4 regions of the Paenibacillus sp. Z3-2 genome follow, and region 1 is predicted to be linked to each of the others. Evidence: predicted binding sites of a transcription regulator. Region 1 holds the regulator's gene; each other region holds the start of a gene.
What was found. Region 1 encodes Rex, which represses fermentation and respiration genes when NADH is low (regulators of the CRP and FNR family bind a similar motif). Its sites were predicted from a motif close to TTGTGAAATATTTCACAA; they were not measured.
Positions count from the first base shown of each region.

Region 2: the regulator Rex is predicted to act here: its motif matches at 3,046-3,063, upstream of pflB (formate C-acetyltransferase).
Region 3: the regulator Rex is predicted to act here: its motif matches at 4,563-4,580, upstream of M1D71_RS27120 (formate/nitrite transporter family protein).
Region 4: the regulator Rex is predicted to act here: its motif matches at 2,624-2,641, upstream of M1D71_RS16410 (L-lactate dehydrogenase).

Region 1 is NZ_CP096397.1:3,986,446-3,992,442, reverse strand. Features, by position in the region: gene M1D71_RS17885 (tetratricopeptide repeat protein) at 1-437, shown strand, start outside; gene dinG (ATP-dependent DNA helicase DinG) at 581-3,442, shown strand; gene M1D71_RS17875 (redox-sensing transcriptional repressor Rex) at 3,656-4,309, shown strand; gene M1D71_RS17870 (amidohydrolase) at 4,296-5,600, shown strand; gene M1D71_RS17865 (DUF5590 domain-containing protein) at 5,640-5,997, shown strand, end outside.
Region 2 is NZ_CP096397.1:4,163,970-4,169,966, reverse strand. Features, by position in the region: gene adhE (bifunctional acetaldehyde-CoA/alcohol dehydrogenase) at 1-2,193, shown strand, start outside; gene pflB (formate C-acetyltransferase) at 3,146-5,404, shown strand; gene pflA (pyruvate formate-lyase-activating protein) at 5,494-5,997, shown strand, end outside.
Region 3 is NZ_CP096397.1:6,072,371-6,078,367, forward strand. Features, by position in the region: gene M1D71_RS27110 (MFS transporter) at 1-926, opposite strand, end outside; gene M1D71_RS27115 (molybdopterin-containing oxidoreductase family protein) at 1,110-3,173, opposite strand; gene M1D71_RS27120 (formate/nitrite transporter family protein) at 3,597-4,448, opposite strand; gene M1D71_RS27125 (FAD-dependent oxidoreductase) at 4,726-5,997, opposite strand, start outside.
Region 4 is NZ_CP096397.1:3,665,796-3,670,275, reverse strand. Features, by position in the region: gene M1D71_RS16415 (chromate transporter) at 19-1,233, shown strand; gene M1D71_RS16410 (L-lactate dehydrogenase) at 1,622-2,551, opposite strand; gene M1D71_RS16405 (YCF48-related protein) at 2,840-4,117, shown strand; gene M1D71_RS16400 (hypothetical protein) at 4,261-4,470, shown strand.

The DNA.
Region 1 (5,997 bases):
AACCTGAACAGGAAGCAGTCACCGCTCTGCCTGAACTCCATCTGGAATGTTTCAGTCGGGGGCAGGGTTATTTCAAGTTACAGATGTATCCGCAGGCGATCATGCAGTTCTCCCGGGTTGTGGCCGACCATCCGGAGAGTGCATTGACTCGTTTTTACCTGGCGCTCGCGTATCTGAATCTGGAACAAATGGCGGAAGCCGGGACACATTTGCAGCAGATCATGTACCTTAAGGGTTCTCCTCGCTTGAAAGGGCTTGTATGTAACGCCCTGGGCTGTATTCAAGCCAAGCTTGCGAATCCGGAAGCTGCATGTTCACTGTTTGCACAGGCCCTTCAGCATGACCCAACATTGACCGAACCACTGTACAACATGGAAGCTTGCAGGTTGAACAGAGGAAAATTGCAATATGCAAATCAGCTGACGACCCTCCATTAAAGGGGGTATTCGGCGACAAGAAAACGGTGTTCCCTCCTTTGGCATAGCGGCGGGGACACCGCTTTTTTGTGAGTTAATTTTCAAATCCCCTTTTTTTTGCTATGCTGTAACATAGACTGGAATGGAAGGGACCGTACATTGCAATGAAATTTGCCGTATTGGATTTCGAAACAACCGGCACGCAGTCCGACGGTGAGATTATACAAGCCGGACTTGCCATCATAGATCATGACTACAGCATAACTCAAATATATAGTTCTTATGTGAACCCTGGTGTACCGATTCCCCCGTTTATTTCGGGGTTAACGGGTATTACCGATGAAGATGTAGCGGACGCTCCATCACTCGAAGAGATGATGATGGAAATGGTTCCGCTGCTTAATGATGTGGTTCTTGTTGGACACAATGTAGCTTTTGATTTTCACTTTTTGCAGAATGCTCTCGACCGTTGCGGTTATTTACCGTTCACTGGTCGCATTCTGGACACGATTGATTTTCTGAAGATTACGTTCCCATCACTTGGTTCTTATCAACTCGGTTATGTATCTTCTGAATTTGGCTTTCAGCATGATCGCCCTCATCAGGCAGACAGTGATGCACTGGCGACAGCTTATGTGCTGCTCAAGTGTCTGGATGAGTTGAAGGAATTACCGCTCATAACGATTCAACGGCTCAGTGACCTGTTTGCACCAGAAGACAGTGACTTGGGTTGGTTCTTGGACGGAATGCGCAGTGAGAAGGAATCAGAGCCGATTCAGGACCTGGACGGACATACCTATTATCGTCAGCTTGCTCTTAATGTGAGTGATTGGACCGATATTGGTGCACCACGCGATGAGCGGGAGGGTAACCCCCTCGATGGTGTAAGCTTTGAACAGTTTATGGACCAGGTCCGAGAGAATCTGAAGGATACGCTGGATCATTATGAAGAGCGTGAGGCGCAGACTCAGATGTTCAGCAGTGTAAGGCAAGCCCTGAACGAAGAGAAACATCTCTTGATTGAGGCTGGAACAGGGACTGGTAAATCTCTGGGTTATCTATTACCTGCTATTTACGAAAGTGTGAAGCAAGAACAGAAAGTCATGGTCAGCACCCATACGATCAATCTGCAGGAGCAATTGAGAGAGCGGGACATTCCGATGCTGACTCAAGTGGTTCCGTTTCCGTTTAAGGCTGCTGTATTCAAAGGACGTGGACATTACCTCTGCCTGCGCAAATTTGAACACAAAATCAATAAACGTGAATTCGCTACCCCGAAAGAGGATTATTTCACAGCGGCTCAGATGATTGTCTGGCTTACGCAGACCGAAACCGGAGATGATGAGGAACTTAATCTTAGCGGACGCGGAGGAGACTTCTGGGAGACGGTACAGAGCGAATCCGAGTCCTGTCTGGGTAGATCCTGTCCATGGTTCCGCAAATGTTTCTACCATCGCGCCAAACATGAGGCAGGGTTGTCGGATATCGTAATCACGAATCACTCTAAATTATTTACGGATGTAAAAGCAGCGCATCAGTTACTACCAGCCTATGAGAGTCTTGTGATCGATGAGGCACATCATCTGGAGGATGTCGCTGGTAAGCATCTTGGAATGCATATGAAATATTTTACCTTGGTTCATACACTGACTCGCCTGTTTAAAGACAGTCGTAATGGTCAGCTGCCTATGCTTCGTTCGCAGTTATCCGGGCATGAAAATTCGGTGCAATGGGGCTCAATGGTGGATCAGATGTTCCCACTCGCTCTTGAAGTTAAGGAGCTATGGGATCGAATGAGTGATGCCTTGTTCGGCCTTTTACCTGAACGAAGTGATGCTTCACCAGGAGAAACGGGGCAATTTTCCCTGCGTTTGAAGGCATCTCAGAAACCGGCCAAATGGCAGGAGTTGCAGGATCTGGAGAACCAGATCTATGTGACATTAGGCGATTTGGTTCGCAAAGGCGACAAATTGCTGCTTGAGGTGAAAGAAGATCAGGATGATTATCAATCAGATAGCCTGATCACGGACATCACAGGTTTGCTGAAAGATCTGACCACATTGAAGGAGAATCTACGGTTCTTCATGCGTATGGATGACGCCAAAACGGTGTACTGGATGGAAGCCAGCGGCCAGTTCCGCAGTAAATCTCTCCAGCTGTATGCCGTACCTGTAGATGTCAGTGCACAACTTAAGGATTTGTTTTTCGACAAAAAGAAAAGCGTTGTGCTTACATCGGCTACGCTCTCTGTAGATAAGTCATTCCAGTTCATGATTGAACAGCTTGGCTTGCAGGAAGCCTCCGAGAATAATCGGCTGTTAACGTCGATGCTGCCATCACCTTTCAATTATCGCGATCAGGCACTTCTGGTGATTCCGCGTGATTTTCCAAGTGTGAAAGGCAGTGTGGGTGATGCGCACTTTGTCAATATGCTGGTGCAATCACTCGCAGAGACTGCAATTGCCACTCGTGGACGCATGATGGTTCTGTTTACTTCATACAAGATGCTGCGACAGGTCTATGATCCGCTGAAGGAGGCTCTGTCTGGTAACGATATCTCGTTGCTGGGGCAAGGCGTTGACAGCGGAAGTCGCTCCAAATTGACTCGCAGGTTCCAGGAGGCAAAAGCTACGGTGCTTCTGGGTACAAGCAGCTTCTGGGAGGGTGTAGATATCCCGGGAGAAGCGCTAACCTGTCTCGCTATCGTGCGCCTGCCTTTCCAACCACCAAATCATCCGTTGGTGGAAGCCAAGAGTGAGTTGCTTCAGGAGCAAAAGAAAAATCCGTTCCTGAAACTGTCTGTGCCGCAAGCAGTCATTCGTTTCAAGCAAGGATTTGGCCGATTGGTTCGTACAGCGAAGGACAGAGGTATTGTCATTGTTTATGATACAAGGGTGATTGAAGCGTATTATGGTAAATTCTTCTTATATTCATTACCTGGTCCCAAAATGGAGCATATGCTCACAGAGCAGATGGTTCCACGAATTACCGAGTGGTTGGAAAAACCTGCTAAAGAACAAGAATAATCGGTTGTTTTGTTCGTTATATCATTGCATGACGCTACAGTTTGGCGTTAAACTTTATGAGATCTTTCGGATCAACACAGCTGCACGTAAGAACTTATAACCTAAATTACAAGGAGCATTCTGTATAAAAAGTCACTTCTATCTTTGAATTTATACAGAGTGCTCATCTTTTCATCTACTATTTTATCGTGGCCTTGGTAAGGGGGAGCAAGAATGAAATCAGATAAAATTTCGGAAGCGGTGGTACGACGTCTGCCTGTGTACTTGCGATATTTGAGCGAGTTGCATCAGCGTGAGGTGGCTACTGTTTCCTCTCAAGAACTCGGACAGAGGCTGGATCTGAATCCGGCCCAAATTCGAAAAGACCTGGCTTACTTCGGTGATTTTGGTCGTAAAGGGATCGGGTATGATGTATCCTATTTGATCGAGAAGATTCGTCACATCCTCAAGATTGATCAGCAAATTAATGTAGCTCTGGTAGGAGCGGGTAATCTCGGACAGGCCTTGTCCAACTACAACGCATATCTGAAAGACAATATGAAGATTGTTGCTGTATTCGATGCATACGGACCGAAGATTGGCAGTCAAATCAACAGTTTGACGGTGAAACCAATGAATGAATTGACGGAAGCGGTGAAAACGGACAATATCCGCATCGGAATTATCACGGTTCCAGATACGGAAGCCCAAAATGTAGCCGATCAGCTAATTGAATCGGGAATTGAAGCAATTCTTAATTTTGCGCCAACAATTCTAAAAACACCGCCGCATATCCGCATTCACCATGCTGATTTTACGACGGATCTGCTTAGTTTGGCCTATTACTTGGAGACTGGAAAGGACGAAGAGGAAGATGACAACAAATAGATGGGTAATCCACAACGGTAAATTTGCCGTTAATGAAGGCGCAACATGGAATGTGGTTCAAGGTTACATGGTTGTCGAGAATGACAAGATTGTGCATATTGGTGAGACATTGCCGGATGGAGACGAAAATTGTACCAAAGTGGATGGAAAAGGATTGTTCTTCCTGCCGGGTCTGATCAATACGCATGGTCATGCAGCGATGTCGCTGCTCAGAGGACATGGAGACGATCTTGCGCTGCAAGTATGGTTGCAGGAAAAAATGTGGCCGATGGAAGCGAAGATGACTTCACAAGATGTATACTGGGGAACTTCGCTATCGGTGCTTGAAATGTTGAAAGGTGGAACTACAGCCTTCCTGGACATGTATGATCACATGGATCAGGTTGCCAAAGTCGTGGAACAGTCCGGCGTTAGAGCAGCATTGGCACGCGGTGTCATTGGGCTGTGCTCGGAAGAAGAGCAATTGCGGAAGCTGGAGGAGTCGGCTGCTTTTGCGCGTGAGTGGAATGGACAGGCAGATGGACGTATTACAACCGTAATCTCGCCACACGCGCCATATACTTGCCCTCCTGACTACATAGAGAAGCTTGTACAGGTTGCGAACGACCTAAACCTTCCTCTCCATACACATATGTCGGAAACGCTTCGTGAAGTGGAGCAGAACGTGGCTGATTATGGCCTGCGTCCTGTGGCACATCTGGAGAAACTGGGCTTTTTCTCCCGTCCATCCCTGGTTGCACATGCGGTGCATCTGAATGATGAAGAGATTGAGATTCTGGCCCGTCATGATGTGGCTGTATCCCATAACCCGGGTAGTAACCTGAAACTTGCTTCAGGTGTTGCGCGGGTACCTGCTTTGCTGAAAGCGGGAGTTACCGTGTCACTCGGAACAGACGGACCGGCAAGCAACAACAACCTGGATATGTTCGAGGAAATGAGACTGGCTGCATTGATTCATAAAGGCGTGTCCGGTGACCCGACTGCAGTGCCTGCAGGAGAAGCATTACTGCTTGGCACGTCATACGGTGCCAAATCCATCTTCTTAAACAATACTGGAGCACTCCAGGTCGGCATGAAGGCTGATTTTATCGCCCTGGACATTGAACAGGCACATTTCTATCCACATACAGACCTGATCTCGCATACGATCTATTCGGCTTCTGCCAAAGATGTAGAGCACGTATGGGTGGATGGGAAGCAAGTGGTGAAGCATGGCGAATGTCTGACGCTGGATGAAGAGCGCATTTTGCGTGAGTCTCAATTGGCATTTGATGGTCTGCTTGGTCGTTAATTGCAGGACAGAGCATCATAGGGAAAGGAAGTTCGGCTTTTGAAGAAAAAAAAGAAGTGGATATGGATTTCGCTACTTGCACTGGTTCTGATTCTGTTTGGACTTCAGCGTTATTACGTCTATGTCACGCAGGACCAGCGCAAGGAAGAAGCTCTCGCCATACAGGTAGCACAGGAGCAACTGGGCATTACATCCTATAATGAATTGCGAAAGTACATTTGGGGAGATAAAGAAGGCTCTGATAACATCTACTGGACCCTGATCGGCAAAAACAAGGATAACCAGGATGTTATGGTCTGGGTGAAATTCGATGCAAACAATCAACCTGCTACGGGTGCAAACGCTATACACAGCGAGTTGCTGCAGAATGGCATGTCCGAAACGCAGATACGCAATC
Region 2 (5,997 bases), 180 kb from region 1:
CGTAACCCAATCATCTTCGGTTTCCACCCATCTGCACAGAATTGTAGCCGGGAAGCTGCTAAAATCCTGCTGGAAGCGGCTGTGAAACATGGTGCACCAGCAGATTGTATTCAGTGGATTGATGATCCTTCCATGGATCGCACGAACGAACTGATGAATCACAATGATGTGGCTCTCATTCTGGCAACAGGCGGATCAGGGATGGTACGTGCAGCGTACAGCTGTGGTAAACCTGCACTGGGCGTAGGACCAGGTAACGTGCCTTGCTTTATCGAGAAAAGCGCGGATATCAATCAGGCAGTTACGGATTTGATTCTGTCGAAGTCCTTCGATAACGGCATGATCTGTGCTTCCGAGCAAGCGGTAATCATTGAAGAACCGATCTTCGATCAAGTGAAGAAAAAAATGATTGCGAACGGTTGTTACTTTGTTAACAAAGATGAAGCAGCTAAATTGACAGCAGGTGCGATTAATGCCGAGAAATGTGCGGTGAACCCGGCGATTGTTGGTCAATCAGCGGTGAGCATTGCGAAGTTATGCGGCATTGAAGTTCCGGCAGGCACCAAAATTCTCGTGGCCGAGATTGAAGGGGTAGGTACGAAATTCCCATTGTCGGCTGAGAAATTAAGTCCGGTACTCGCTTGTTACAAAGTCAAAACGGCAGCAGAGGGCATTGAGCGTGCGGCAGAAGTAGTTGCTTTTGGCGGCATGGGTCACTCCTCGGTTATCCACTCAACGAATGAAGAAGTGATCGGCAAATTCGCAGATCGTCTGCAAACCGGACGGATTATTGTGAACTCACCATCCACACACGGTGCGATAGGGGATATCTACAACACGAACATGCCGTCATTGACACTGGGATGCGGATCATACGGACGTAACTCGACTTCTTCCAACGTAACCGCTGTGAACTTAATCAATGTGAAAAGGGTGGCTCGCCGTACCGTGAATATGCAATGGTTCAAAGTGCCGAACAAAGTCTACTTCGAAAAAGGGGCAACGCAGTATCTTGCCAAAATGCCTGACATCACACGTGTTGCGATTATTACGGATGCCATGATGGTGAAACTTGGTTATGTGGAAAAGGTAGAACATTATCTTCGTCAACGCCAAATGCCAGTAGCGATCGAAGTATTCTCCGATGTAGAGCCAGATCCGTCCACAACAACGGTAGATCGCGGAACGGAAATGATGCGCCGCTTCCAACCAGACTGCATTATCGCACTCGGCGGTGGATCACCGATGGATGCTGCTAAAGCCATGTGGTTGTTCTATGAATATCCAGATACGGACTTCAACGATCTGAAACAAAAATTCATGGATATCCGCAAACGGATCTACAAATATCCACGTCTCGGCGTAAAAGCAAAATTTGTAGCGATTCCAACAACATCCGGTACAGGTTCTGAAGTGACATCGTTCGCGGTTATCACAGATAAAAATCAAGGAAACACCAAATATCCATTGGCCGACTATGAGCTGACTCCAGACGTAGCGATTGTAGATCCGGAATTCGTATACTCCCTGCCTAAAACAGCGGTTGCGGATACAGGGATGGATGTACTGACTCATGCGATTGAAGCTTATGTGTCTGTCATGGCGAATGATTATACGGATGGACTTGCGATTAAAGCAATCCAACTGGTGTTCCAATACCTGGAGCAATCTGCGCTGCAAGGAGATAAACTGGCACGTGAGAAAATGCATAATGCTTCCACGATTGCTGGTATGGCGTTTGCCAACGCATTCCTGGGCATTAACCACAGCTTGGCGCACAAATGGGGCGGTCAGTACCACACCGCACACGGACGCACCAATGCAATCCTGATGCCACACGTCATTCGTTACAACGCGAAAAAACCGACCAAATTTGCATCGTTCCCGAAATATTCGCACTTTGTAGCGGATGAGCGTTATGCCGAAATTGCCCGTATTTTGGGATTGCCTGCTCGCACGACAGAAGAAGGCGTAACCAGTCTCATCAATGCCATTCGCAAACTGAACAAAACATTGGGCATTGAAGAATCGTTCCAGGAAATCGGATTTGATGCCAAAGACTTTGAAGCACATGTAGATTATCTGGCTGACCGTGCCTTCGAAGACCAATGTACAACCGCCAATCCGAAGTTGCCGCTGGTAACTGAACTGGCTGATGTGTACCGCAACGCTTTCTACGGAAAGTTTGAATAAGGAATTAGAACTAAGCGTTCCTTACGGCAAGAGGATCAGGGTTCCCCGAGATGGGGAGCCCCGATTGCCGTCTTTCACACGATAACGAAGAGGGCAGAAAACGGAAGAGCAAAGCATCTGTTTTTCAGGGTCTATTTTAAGATTTGATTTGCTCCGAGTATAGAGGAGCAATGGTTCGGTTCTAGAGAGGTTACATGGAATCCGTGGTGATGTGGCTGTTTGAGCCAGATGTTCACACGATAACGAAGAGGGCAGAAAAACGGAAGAGCAAAGCATCTGTTTTTCAGGGTCTATTTTAAGATTTGATTTGCTCCGAGTATAGAGGAGAAATGGTTCGGTTCTAAAGAGGTTACATGGAATCCGTGATGTGGCTGTTTGAGCCAGATGTTCACACAATAACGAAAAGGGCAGAAAAACAGAAGAGCAAGCATCTGTTTTTCAGGGTCTATTTTAAGATTTGATTTGCTCCGAGTATAGAGAAGCAATGGTTCGGTTCTAGAGAGGTTACACGGAATCCGTGATGTGGCCTTTTGAACAATCCCTTTACACGACAACGGAGGGGCAGAAATAACCTGAAAAAGCGAAGCGTTCGCCTTTATCCCCGGATTTTCCCTTTTCGAAAGGGAATCAAAAAAATCTGGGGATAACAGCGATTGGAAGGTTGTTCTGCCACGCAGTGATCCTGTGTAAAGTTTCGGTTCAATGGGACAAATCGTAGGTGGAGTGAGTTAGTTCACTGACTTTGTGACAAAAATCACAGATGATGAAAGCCCCAAGGCGTATACTGAAAATGTAAGGAAAACATTCATCCCGCGGTTCCGGTTCCCAAGTAGAGAGAACATGATCCGGTTTATGTGAAACAATTCACATTAATCGCGGCTCTGGGCACACAATGATACGAATGAAGCAACATGTTATGTGTCCAGAAATCCAAATTAGTGGAGGGATTACGATGTCGGTGATTGAAAAAGATGTCAAACAACAAACAGGCTGGAGAAACTTTACCAAAGGAACATGGACCAAATCCGTCGATGTGAATGATTTTCTGGCACACAATTTGTCCCCGTATTACGGTGACGAAGCGTTTCTCGCAGGTGCAACCCAGAATACCAAAGAATTGTGGGAGATCGTATCTGATCTGACCAAAAAGGAACGTGATAACGGTGGTGTCCTTGATGTTGACGTGAACACACCAGGTACTATTATTTCTCACCAACCCGGTTATCTGGATCAATCCAAAGAGCAGATTGTCGGCGTTCAGACCGATGCTCCGTTCAAACGTTCCATTCAACCAACAGGCGGAATCCGCATGATGATCGACGCATGTGAGGCATATGGCTTTGAAATGCCACAAGGCGTGATTGATATATTTACAAACATTCGCAAAACGCATAACCAAGGGGTTTTCGATGCTTATACTTCCGACATGCGTGCAGCGCGTAAAGCAGGAATTATCACGGGTCTGCCAGATGCTTACGGCCGTGGCCGGATCATCGGTGACTATCGTCGTGTAGCTTTGTACGGGGTAGACTTCCTGATTCGTAACAAAAAAGGTGAATTGAATGCACTCGAAGTTGATGTCATTGATGAAGATGTCATTCGTCTGCGGGAAGAATTGTCTGAGCAGATTCGTGCATTGCAAGAATTGAAGCAATTGGGTGATATGCACGGATTCGATATTTCCTTGCCAGCGACGACAGCGAAAGAAGCGTTCCAATGGTTGTACTTCGGTTATCTCGCTGCGATCAAAGAACAGAATGGTGCTGCGATGTCACTTGGACGTGTATCTTCTTTCCTGGATATCTACATTGAACGCGACCTGCAAGAAGGCATTCTTTCCGAAGAACAGGCACAGGAATTGGTTGATCATTTCGTCATGAAACTGCGGATTGTCAAATTCTTGCGTACACCGGATTACAACGAACTGTTCAGTGGAGATCCAACATGGGTAACGGAGTCCATCGGCGGTATGTCTGTGAATGGCGAAACACGCGTAACCAAAAACAGCTTCCGTTTCCTGCATACGCTGAACAACCTGGGCCCTGCACCAGAGCCAAACCTGACTGTACTTTGGTCCACGAAACTTCCGGAAGCTTTCAAAGATTATTGCAGCAAGGTTTCCATCGAAACCAGTTCAATCCAGTATGAGAATGATGATCTGATGCGTCCGATCTACGGAGACGATTACGGTATTGCTTGCTGTGTATCAGCGATGAAGATCGGGAAACAAATGCAATTTTTCGGCGCTCGTGCCAACCTGGCAAAAGCTCTCCTGTATGCGATCAACGGTGGTCGTGATGAGAAATCCGGAGCACAGGTCGGACCTGAGTATCCTGCCATTACAAGCGAAGTGCTGGATTACAATGAAGTCATGAAACGCTTCAAACCAATGATGGAGTGGCTGGCGAAGCTGTACATGAACACTCTCAACGTCATTCACTACATGCACGATAAATACAGCTATGAGCGGATCGAAATGGCATTGCATGACCGTGACATTGTACGTACGATGGCTTGTGGTATCGCGGGTCTGTCGGTTACAGCAGATTCACTGAGTGCGATCAAATATGCCAAAGTTAAACCAATTCGTAACGAACAAGGCATCGCTGTTGATTTCGAAATCGAAGGAGACTTCCCTTGTTACGGTAACAATGAAGACAGCGTAGACAGCATTGCTGTTGAACTGGTCGAGAACTTCATGGGCATGATTCGCAAGCACAAAGCTTATCGTAATGCAGTACCAACACAATCGGTTCTGACGATCACTTCCAACGTGGTATACGGTAAGAAAACAGGGACTACACCGGATGGTCGTAAAGCAGGTGAACCATTTGCTCCAGGTGCGAACCCAATGCATGGTCGTGACAAAAAAGGTGCACTGGCATCCCTTGGCTCTGTAGCCAAATTGCCTTATGAACACAGTCTTGACGGTATTTCCAATACCTTCTCCATCGTGCCAAAAGCATTGGGTAAAGAGGAGACTACACGTAAATCCAACCTGACTGCGATGATGGACGGTTACTTCGGTCAAAACGCTCATCACCTGAACGTTAACGTATTTGATCGTCAACAATTGATTGATGCGATGGATCACCCGGAAAACTATCCACAACTGACTGTCCGGGTATCCGGATATGCTGTTAACTTCATTAAACTGACTCGTGAACAACAGTTGGATGTAATCAACCGTACGTTCCATGGCTCGATGTAAGTAATTTGCAAGTAGAGGACCGCTAAAGCAAGGCATTCCAAATCATATTAAACGCACAGCGGATGCGGATACAGAAAGGAAGAGGCAGCATGGTTAAAGGACATATTCATTCACTCGAAACTTTCGGGACGGTTGACGGCCCAGGCATCCGCTTCGTGCTTTTTATGCAAGGATGTCTACTCAAGTGTCAATATTGCCACAACCCTGATACATGGGCGCTGGATGGTGGAAAAGAAATGACGCTAGAGGAGGTACTGGCTGAAATTGAGCCGTATCTATCTTACTACCGCAGCTCCGGAGGCGGGCTCACGATATCTGGGGGAGAGCCGACGTTACAGGCCCACTTTGTAGCCGAAATCTTCAAGGAAGTGAAGCGGCGCTGGGGATTGCATACGACGCTGGACAGCAACGGGTTTAACGAACCGGAGCGGATTCACGATCTTTTGGATAACACAGACCTGGTTCTGCTGGACCTTAAGCATATGGATGACGAGAAACATATCAAGCTGACAGGCAAATCCAACGAGAGAACGTTGAAAACGGCCAAATGGCTATCGGAGCAAGGCCGGAAAATGTGGATACGCCACGTGTAT
Region 3 (5,997 bases), 2.1 Mb from region 1:
ATGCCCGGATAGCTGTACATGGTAATCATGACAATGTAGGCCATGCCATAGAATACCGCACTCGCCGTCATCTGGGCAGTGGAGGTACGGGCCATGGTCCGTTTCACCCAGCTGGTAAACGGTTGACCCACAAAGATCAGCACCCCGTTCAGGGTCCAGAGCAGACCGTACATTCTTTTTTCCATACCCTCAGAAATGATATACGGGGACACGCCTGTGTTCCAGATGGAATTGCCGAATAACAGAAACAGCACGCCCAAGCTCATAAACAGATATAATCGCGTATTGCCCAGCAGTGCCCAGACGCCCGGCCCATCGGGAACAGTTTTGCGTTTCGTTAGATGCACTTCCCCCTGATCCGGTTCGACTCGCGAAAGATAATACCAGAAGAAAATCGCAAATCCGGCTGAGGTCACCCCATTCAGTACAAAGCTGAGGTGATAGGAAAAGTCAGCCAGAAAACCACTCAGCGCCGTACCAATCGCTACCCCGATATTGTTCGCCACATAGATAATATTGAATAATTCACCGCGTCGCTCCGCAAACCGGAAGCCAATAAAGGCCTGAATCGCTGGCAGCGACAATGAACTGAACAGGCCAATCCAGCCCATCGCACATATAAATATGACCCAATACGCGCTAATCCAGGGCAGCGCAAACAAACCTAATGCATTAAGCGCAAGTGAACCAATGATCAGCTTCTTCACGCCCACCCGGTGATACAACGAACCTCCAAGCAATTGTCCGAAGATGCCTCCCAGGGATTGAATGAGGATTACAAAACCGGCGTTGGCCATCGTCCGTCCAAGCTCATCAAACACATACATGGTGGTTAGCGGCCACATGAGCGCACTGCCTGTTGCGTTAACCAGACTTGCCAGCAAAAATATTCTCACTTCTTTTGGATAGTTATCCAGCCATCTCATCATCTCTAATCCATTCTCCTTAGTACCTTAAAAACATATTACACACCAAAAAAACCTTTGCCCTGACGGCATAACCAGCCAGAACGAAGGCCTTTGGAAGTGTTACATCTACTGCTCTTTAGATCCTGCTCAAGTTCTATCCTTTGTTCATCTTACCTCAAATAATTCATGCTGCAAGCACACTCATTGACGCTTCACTTCGACAGTGGCCGAGAAGAATGTAGCCCCGTTACCCATGTCCGACAACCGATTGGAAGTCAGTGAATTCGCTCGCTGCTTCTTGCCGTCACCATCCCACCATAAGCCTTGGCTGATGACGGTTCCCGGCAGCATGGCCTCACTCACCTTGGCGGTAAGTTCGATGCGCCCGCGATCATTCCATACGACCACTGCATCTCCATCCTCCACGTTTCTACGGATGGCGTCCTCGGGGTGCATTTGCAATAAAGGCATCTTTTCCAAACGCTGATGTTTGGCTGAATTGCCAAAGGTGGAGTTCAGGAAATTATGGTTTGGCGGCGATAGGAACATCAATGGATAGGTATCGGCAGGTCCAGCCGGATTCTCCCCATCATAACCTTCAATTAGAGCGCTATAGGTAGGGAGCGGCGGAAGGCCTCTCTGTTCCATCGTCTCCGAATACAATTCGATTTTACCTGAAGGTGTGGGCAGCTGTTCCAGAAATGCAGCTTGTGGCGTCATATCCAGCTTCACGAATCGATGTTCCTTCAGCCCCTCCAACGTGACTCCATTCATGTAGGGGTTGCCCGTTCCCTGAAGTGCGTTCTCAATCATCTGTTCCGGCGTTTCTCCGAAGACCACAGGGTCATACCCCATGGCCTGTCCAAGCAGGGAAAACAGTTCGACATTACTCTTGCTCTCCCCGATCGGTGCAATCACCGGTTCTTGCAGATGAACGTACTGATGCCAATAAGAGGTATACAGGTCCGTTGCTTCAAATGAAGACGTGGCCGGTAACAAGATATCTGCATATTTCGCCGTATCCGTCATGAACAGATCATGCACAACCGTGAACAGATCCTCCCTTGCAAAACCTCGCTCTACCCGCTCGGTATCCGGTGCCACCACCAGTGGATTGCTGCAGTAGACCATCATCGCCCGGATCGGCTGCTCCGCTTCCAGCAGCGCTTCACCAATCCGGTTCATGTTCACCACTCGCGGCTCCGGATTCTGCCGCAGCTCCGGACGTTCCAGCGCGTCGCTATTCGTGCTCGCGTAGCTGTTGGTCCGAACGGCACCGCCGCCTTGCTTCAGCCATTGCCCTGTAATGGCAGGCAGACATGCAACGCTGCGAACATTCATACCCCCATTATCATGGTGCTGGAGGCCATTGCCGATGTGAATATGGGCTGCCTGTGCGTTGCCGTATAGTTCGGCCAGCTCCACAATCGTCTCCTCCGGCACGCCGGTAATGCGTGCAACGCGGTCAGGCGTGTAACTGCGGACATGATCACGCAGTGCCTCATGACCCACCGTATACTTTTGCATAAACGCTTCATCCGTCAATCCCCGTTCGAACAGCACATGCATCAATCCCAGCGCCAGTGCACTGTCCGTGCCCGGGTACAGCGGAATAAACCAGTCGCCCCATTGGGCCGTACGATTGCGATGAACGTCGATTACGACGATCTTGGCGCCGTTCTTGCGGGCCTTCTCCGCCAAAACGACCTGATGCATATTCGTACTCACAATATTGCCGCCCCATACCAGGATGAGATCCGCATGCTCCGTATCTTCCGGCACCGTTCCCCGGTTGGCGCCCATCGTATATTTCCAGCCGGTATTTCCGGCCGCATTACAGATCGTCTGCTCCAGCACACTTGCACCTAGCGCATTGAAGAAACGTCGGTCCATGCCGTCTACACCAAGAATGCCCATGTTGCCGTAGAAGCTGTAGGGCAGGATGCTCTCGGGGCCATAGGTTTCAGACAATGCAGTGAATTTTGTCGTAATCTCTCGAATCGCTTCATCCCAACTCATTCGTTCGAACTTACCTTCGCCTTTGACTCCTACACGTTTCATCGGATATTGTAGACGCTCGGGGTGATACACCCGCTCGGTCATATTTCTGACTTTATTACAGATGGCACCCTTCGTTATCGGATGGTCCGGATTGCCTGCCACCTTCACAATTTTACCGTTCTCTTTATGTAACAACAGACCACAAGTGTCCGGACAATCGAGCGGGCATACCGCTGCAAATACCCCATTCTCCTGATCGATCATCGTATGGCTCCCCCTCTTTAAAAGCTATCCCTATATCATATCTTCTTCGAGGTTATCACGTAAAGAGAACAGTATATTTCCGCCTAATATTCACCGCTATAGCAGCTTCAAATTATTTTCAAAAAAATGTTTTGTCGTTTGATTCAACTTCAGAATTCAGGGGTAAATTAAAAATAAGGCATTAGGCTAGTGTTTCCCCACTTCCTCCTTATGCCATATCATGGACCACTCCCGAAATTCGCCATGAACAGGTTTCGTTCCCCCGAACCTTGTCATGGCGAATTTATTTTGCGTTAAAATCCGACAAGTACTTCATAAAAAAACGATACCGGTCTGCTCCATCACAGCATTTCTCCATGAAGCGAGCAAGATCAGAATCGTTTTCACTTCTGCAATACATGTACATATGCTACGCTGTGCCCTCTATGCCTGTTTGCTCCACATCGCTCTAGCCTCAGTCTCCACTGGTTCGATTGATGTCACTATCTCTGGCTTTACTTTCGGCTCCAACTTACGCAGGTACACCACCCAATATGCTGCAGCTACAAACAGAGCACCACCAGTCAGATTCCCGAGCCATACCGGAATGAAATTCATTACATATTGGCCCCATGAATAATATCCTTCGAAGATTGCTGCCGGGATGAGGAACATATTGGCCACAACGTGCTGAAATCCAATCGCCACAAATGCCATCGTTGGAAACCAAATGCCCAGTACCTTGCCACTCATCGTATCTGATGCATAAGATAGCCACACGGCCAGCGCAACCAGCCAGTTACAGCCGATTCCGGAGATAAAAGCCTGCAGGAAACCGTCATGCAGCTTATGCCCAGCCATATCCACGACTTTAGCCAGATATACACCCTCTCCAGTCAGACCAAGCACATGTCCAAATGCGTATGCGACAAACAAGGCTCCAACAAAGTTACCAATCGTCACTAAAGTTAGATTTTTCAACATGCTACCCGCGGATAATTTTCGTGCAATCGTAGCAAGTGGAACTGCCATCATATTTCCTGTCAGCAACTCGCCACCACCAATGAGTACCATGATCAACCCAACCGGGAACACCGCTGCTCCAATCAGATTAACCAGACTTCCCCACTCTGCTGGCGCAGAAGCGATCACCCGAATATCCAGTAGAAATCCCAGCGCGATAAAAGCCCCTGCCAAAAAACTGAGTACCAGTACAGACGATGCCGGGTATTGAGCCTTCTTCATTCCTGTTTGCGCCGTATATTGTGCAACCTCAAGAGGTGTTTTTGCTGCCATATCATTCATCCTTTCCTTTATTGTTCATACATCATTGAAATAAAACCATTTGGAAATTCCTTAGTTACGCGTCGAACGCCATATCCTAATTGTATCTCGGCTATACGCAAAACTTTGTGCAAATTATCACAATGTTATTTATAAAAGTTGTTATTAAGATCGTCATTCAAGGCCTGTGACAGTAAGAGATATAACGCAGGCTATCTGTAACTCCATACAAATATCAAAAAAAAGACTGGCGATATACTCGCCAGTCTTTGTGTATTTTATGGCTTCCTTACACCATTGCTGGTGCTTTCACTTCGATCGGAGGCAGTGCTTGCAGACCCGCCGTGTTCAGGAAGTTCCACGGTTTGTTGTAATGTGGCTGGAAGAAGAAGTCGATGAAGGCCAGCTCATCTACGGTCATGTTGTTTTGGATGCAGACCGAAATCGTATTAATCGATTGGGTCAGATCAACCTGTGACATTACTTGCGCTCCGACAATTCGACGAGTAGCCTGCTCATATACCACTTTGAGCAACAGTTTCTCAGCGGTTGGCATGAACTCCGGACGGTAGCTGTCTTCCAGTACGACGGATTCCACAATCAGACCCTCGTCAGCAGCAGACGTTTCCGTCATCCCTGTACCCGCGATATTTTGCTCATAAATTTTGATACCCGATGTTCCTTGTGTACCCATATACGGTGTCGTAGGACGAACAAGGTTACGGGCTACCAGTGTACCCATCCGCACGGCGTTGGTCGCCAGTGGAATGTATGATGCTTTGCCTGTCGGGTTGTAGTGAATTGCACAACTGTCACCCGCAGCGAAGACGTCTTTTTGACTGGTTTGCATATATTTATCCACGATGATCGCGCCGTTTGGCAGCATATCCACTTGGCCTTTGAGCAGTTCGGTATTTGGACGGAAGCCGATGCACAGAATAACCAGATCGGTCTCAAACTCCCCTTTGGACGTGATCACCTTGGTCACTTTTCCATTCTCTCCAGTAAACTTCTGTACAGTTTGACCAAGAGCCAGCTTGATGCCGCGTTCAGTCAACGTATCTTCGATCGCATCCGTGAATTCAGGGTCCAGGTATTTGTTCAAAATCCGGTCCACACTGTCGATCAGGGTAACTTCCTTGCCGTTCATCTGGAAAGCTTCCACCAGCTCTACGCCGATATATCCTGCACCTACAACGGTAACGCGTTTGGCGTCTTTGGCTTTTTCAATAATCGTGTTGGAGTGATTGTAGTTTTTGCAAAGTAAAATGTTATCCATTTCGATGCCTTCCAGCTTCGGAACAACAGGCCATGAACCTGTTGTCACAATCAATTTGTCAAACGTATCTTCAAATTCTTCCCCAGTTTTCAGGTTTTTAGCCTGAAGAGTATGGCCCTCGGCATCGACCGCCGTCACTTCATGAAGCATCTTGGTCTCAACACCAAGCTCTGCTAACTGATTAGGCGAAGAATAGAACAAGCCGTCAGGATCTTTCACGACCCCGCCTACGTAGAGCGCAATGCCACAAGATAGGAAGGAGATATTGTCATTGCGCTCATA
Region 4 (4,480 bases), 320 kb from region 1:
TAGGAGAGATGCATCAGTATGGAAGAAGAGAAGCAGAGTTTGGTGCCAGATACCCCACGTTCCAGAATACACTCCCTATGGGAGGTGTTCTTGGTATCAACGAAGCTCGGCTTAACGTCCTTTGGGGGACCTACTGCACACTTGGGATACTTTCACAATGAGTATATACGTAAAAGAAAATGGATGGATGAGCGAAGCTATGCGGATCTTGTGGGGCTGTGTCAGTTCCTCCCTGGACCGGCGAGTAGCCAGGTTGGCATGGGCATTGGTATCATTCGTGCTGGTATTACTGGAGGGCTTATCGCCTGGATCGGATTTACGCTTCCATCCGTGATTGCTTTGGTGATATTTGCTTTCCTATTACAAGGATATGATATCGGCAACGCCGGATGGCTTAGCGGATTGAAAATTGTAGCTGTAGCTATTGTTGCTCATGCGATCCTTGGAATGGGACAGAAACTTACACCAGATAAAGTGAGAGTTACACTTGCTGTAATAACAGCTGCTGTTGCTTTACTATGGACAGCCATATACAGTCAGGTGGTACTCATTCTGTTAGCAGGATTAGTTGGGTGGTGGCTCTATCGAAAATCACCCCCTCCACATGTTCCTGATCTTGTAGTTCCGATAAGTCGAACCGTAGCCGTGCTGTGTTTGATCGCTTTTTTCGGTCTCTTTATGGCACTCCCGGTATTGCGTCAAGTTACGGGGATCGAGTGGTTATCCTTATTCGATTATATGTATCGATCGGGTTCACTGGTATTTGGTGGAGGACATGTCGTTCTACCTCTATTGGAACAGGAATTGGTACCCAGAGGGTTGCTAAGCAAAGATGATTTTCTGGCTGGTTATGGAGCAACTCAAGCTGTGCCAGGTCCACTTTTTACGTTTGCTTCCTATCTGGGTGCCATAACAATGGGGATTACAGGTGCAATCGTTGCGACTATAGCGATTTTTTTGCCCGCCTTTTTGCTCATCATCGGAACGCTGCCTTTCTGGAGTGCTCTGCGTAAAAATCCGCATATTCAAGGGGCTCTGACTGGGGTCAATGCAGCAGTAGTAGGCATTTTGCTGGCTGCGCTGTATCAACCACTGTGGACGACAGCCATCATCACACCAGCTGATTTCTCGTTGCTAAGCATATTGTTTATCATGCTTACCTTCTGGAAGTGTCCACCCTGGGTCATAGTTGTTGCAGGGATTGTCGGAGGTATGCTAATAGAGTCCATTTAGGTGGCCGAGTGGTCTCGAAAAAGGAAAGAGAGGGTAGAATCCAAGGATTCTACCCTCTCTTTTTCGTGTGAACTATTTTGTGATATTCATACAATTCCAGTTATTTATTAAATGATAAGGTGAAAAACAGAAATAACGGAAATTTAGAATAATAATCCAGGAACAATTATACATAATATTAATTATGTAAACTGATATAGTGAACATTCTTTAAATGAAATCTTAAATCAATCTTCCCAAGAAAATGGTAATCTGATTATCATAACCAAAAAGGCCTTTCGCCTCTTCTCTATAGAAGAAACAAATGGCCTTTTTGGCTGTGCAATATGTTAATTAACAACGTTTAACGTGCTGAATTGTTCACGACATGAATGATTGCTTGATTGGATTACTCCAGTCCAGCGATCTGTTCTTTTAATTTGTTAGCAGATGCCTGGAAAGCCACCTTCTCGGTTTCATTCAACGGAAGAGGCAGAATTTCACGCACACCGTTGCGATCTACAACACATGGAACGCCCAGGTAGACATCCGAGACGCCATTGTAATCTTCAAGGAACGTCGACACGTTCAGAACGGAGCCTTCGTTGCCGAGAATTGCCGCTACAATGCGGTCCAGAGCAAGAGCGATTGCATAGGAAGTCGCGCCTTTGGCATTAATAATCTCATACGCTGCATTTTTGGTACGGTCGAAGATATCCTGTTGTGTTTCTTCATCCAGTTCCAGATCTGTTCCTGCAACGTTAGCCAGGCTCCATACGGGAACTTCGGAATCGCCATGCTCACCAATAATGTGGGCGTGAATACTACGCGGATCGATCCCTTTATTTTTACCAATCAGGTAACGGAAACGTGCGCTATCAAGCAATGTACCCGAACCGATCACACGGGAAGCAGGCCATCCGCTTTGTTTCCATGAAGTATAGGAGAGAATATCTACAGGATTGGTTGCAATCAGCAAAATACCATGAGAATTCACTTCAGTAATACGCTCAATAATATCTTTGAAAATGCTTGCATTTTTCTTCAGCAGATCAATCCGGGTCTCGCCTGGTTTCTGGGAGGCACCCGCTGTAATAATAATGATATCCGCATCTTTGCAGTCGGAGTAATCGCCAGCCCATACTTTCACGCCACCCGTAAATGGAAGACCGTGGTTCATATCCAGCATTTCGCCGGTTGCCTTATCATGATTCACATCCACAAATACCAACTCGGACGAACGCTGTCTCAACATTAGCGTGTATCCCGTTGTTGTTCCCACCGCACCCATGCCTATAATCACGACACGACTTGGTTTCAGCGCTGCACTGTTTGTCATGTTCATATCCTCTCCTTTTGGGTTATACTTCCATCCATATTAAGGGATTAGTGAACATAAAGCGAGTGTTGTCTATAAAATAGTTCACATTTCATGTCTTTTTACCAATTATTCCGTCGAAAAACATAATAGGATGAAAAGGGCTGCAGCGCAGGCATTGAGCAGGCAATGAGCCTTTTACACAAGGTTTGTGGTAGAATAGGAGCAGTGGATTCTGATGAATCGTAAATAAAACGCCATAGGACAGGCATGCGCGCCTGTATATTGGATGAGAGAGGTGGAACCCACTTGCGTTCGCAATGGATTAAAATCGCGCAGACAGCATTGCTGTCTATAGGTATAGTAGCCTTACTGGCTGCCTGCACCAACTCGGATCAACCGCCAGAAGCAGAGCCTCCACAACAGCAGGAGGATGCTGGGAATACAGGACAGACGTTAACCGTTGTTCCCCCGGTGAACAGTACGGAATCTGCGGATATGGCCAAGTACCAAATTCAGACCCGTTTGACCGATTTTCAGTTGCTCAATGACAACGGAGGATTGGCATGGGGGGTAACACGAAATGCGCTGCGTCTGTACTACACGCAGGATCAGGGAAAGACCTGGATCAATATTTCACCTTCGGAAAATGTACAGTTTCCGGCTAACCCTAAATATGGACAAAGCATTTATTTTGTAGATCGTGCGCACGGTTGGATTGTTCGTGAAGGCATGGGTGGAACAGATACCATGGTGCTTCGTACCAACAATGGAGGCGTAAGTTGGAGTCTGTCTTCTCTGTCCAAAACGGATAAAGTGACTGCGATCTCATTTGTATCTCCTGAAAAAGGCTGGATTCTCACCACGGTGGATACCGCTATTGGTAAACAGGACAAGAAACTCTACTTTACCGAGGATGGTGGTATCACTTGGAATCGGATGTCATCCAGTGATGAAGACGGCAAACAGGAAGCAGAAGAGATTTCCAAACGTGGATACACAACAGGGATGACTTTCTCGGATCCAAAGCATGGTTTCTTAACAGCGCTTGAGTTCGGCACACCGAAGTTGTATGTAACGTCAGACGGGGGAGAGAACTGGGACACTGGGCCATCTTTCTTTGATCGAAACAAATTCAACGGGTGTGGTAATTTCAGTGTCAGTTCACCACAATTTTTTGGACGTGAAGTACAGTCGGCCTGGATGTCAATGTCCTGTTCCCAAGGGGAGAGCACGACTTTCAATGGCTTCTTCACAACAGATGGCGGAAAGAGCTGGAAGCTGTCCAACTTCAGTTTGAACAAACAAACGGGTACGAATCGCAATCTTGCACCAGTATTCCTGAACGCATCAGAAGGTTGGGCGATGCAAAAAGGTATAACCTACCACACCAAGGATGCAGGAAAAACATGGAACGCCCTTCCTGCAAACAGTGTACTGGAAAAAATTCTCGAGGATTATCCGGAGATTGTGAAGATTCAGATGGTTACGTCCAAGCTTGGCTGGATATTGGTTGAAAATACGGATGCCAAAAGGTCGCTGTTACTGCAAACGGTAGACGGCGGCGTACATTGGAAAGTACTTTAAGAGTAATGTGTTATAGATGTGAATAGATAGGAAAGTAGAGGAGCCGGAGGGTTCCTTTTCTTTTTTTAGTATGTGAAATAAATCACAAACTAATCCTCCAGAAGGTGATATATTTAACTCAACAAGAGATGGGAGTGATGAAGATGAGAACCAACGGTCAGACTCAATTCACGCAGGCGGACGAATTAACCAGATATATGCTTCAATTATGCTACACATGTGACGATGCCAATCGTTGTACGACAGAGGAAGCAGTGAAGGCTTGCATGGCAGAACACGCACAGGCAGACCAGCCCGAACCAGCCGAAGGCGGAGATGTAACGCGCGGGTTTATGGACTTGATGTACGCATAGTAATCAAAAC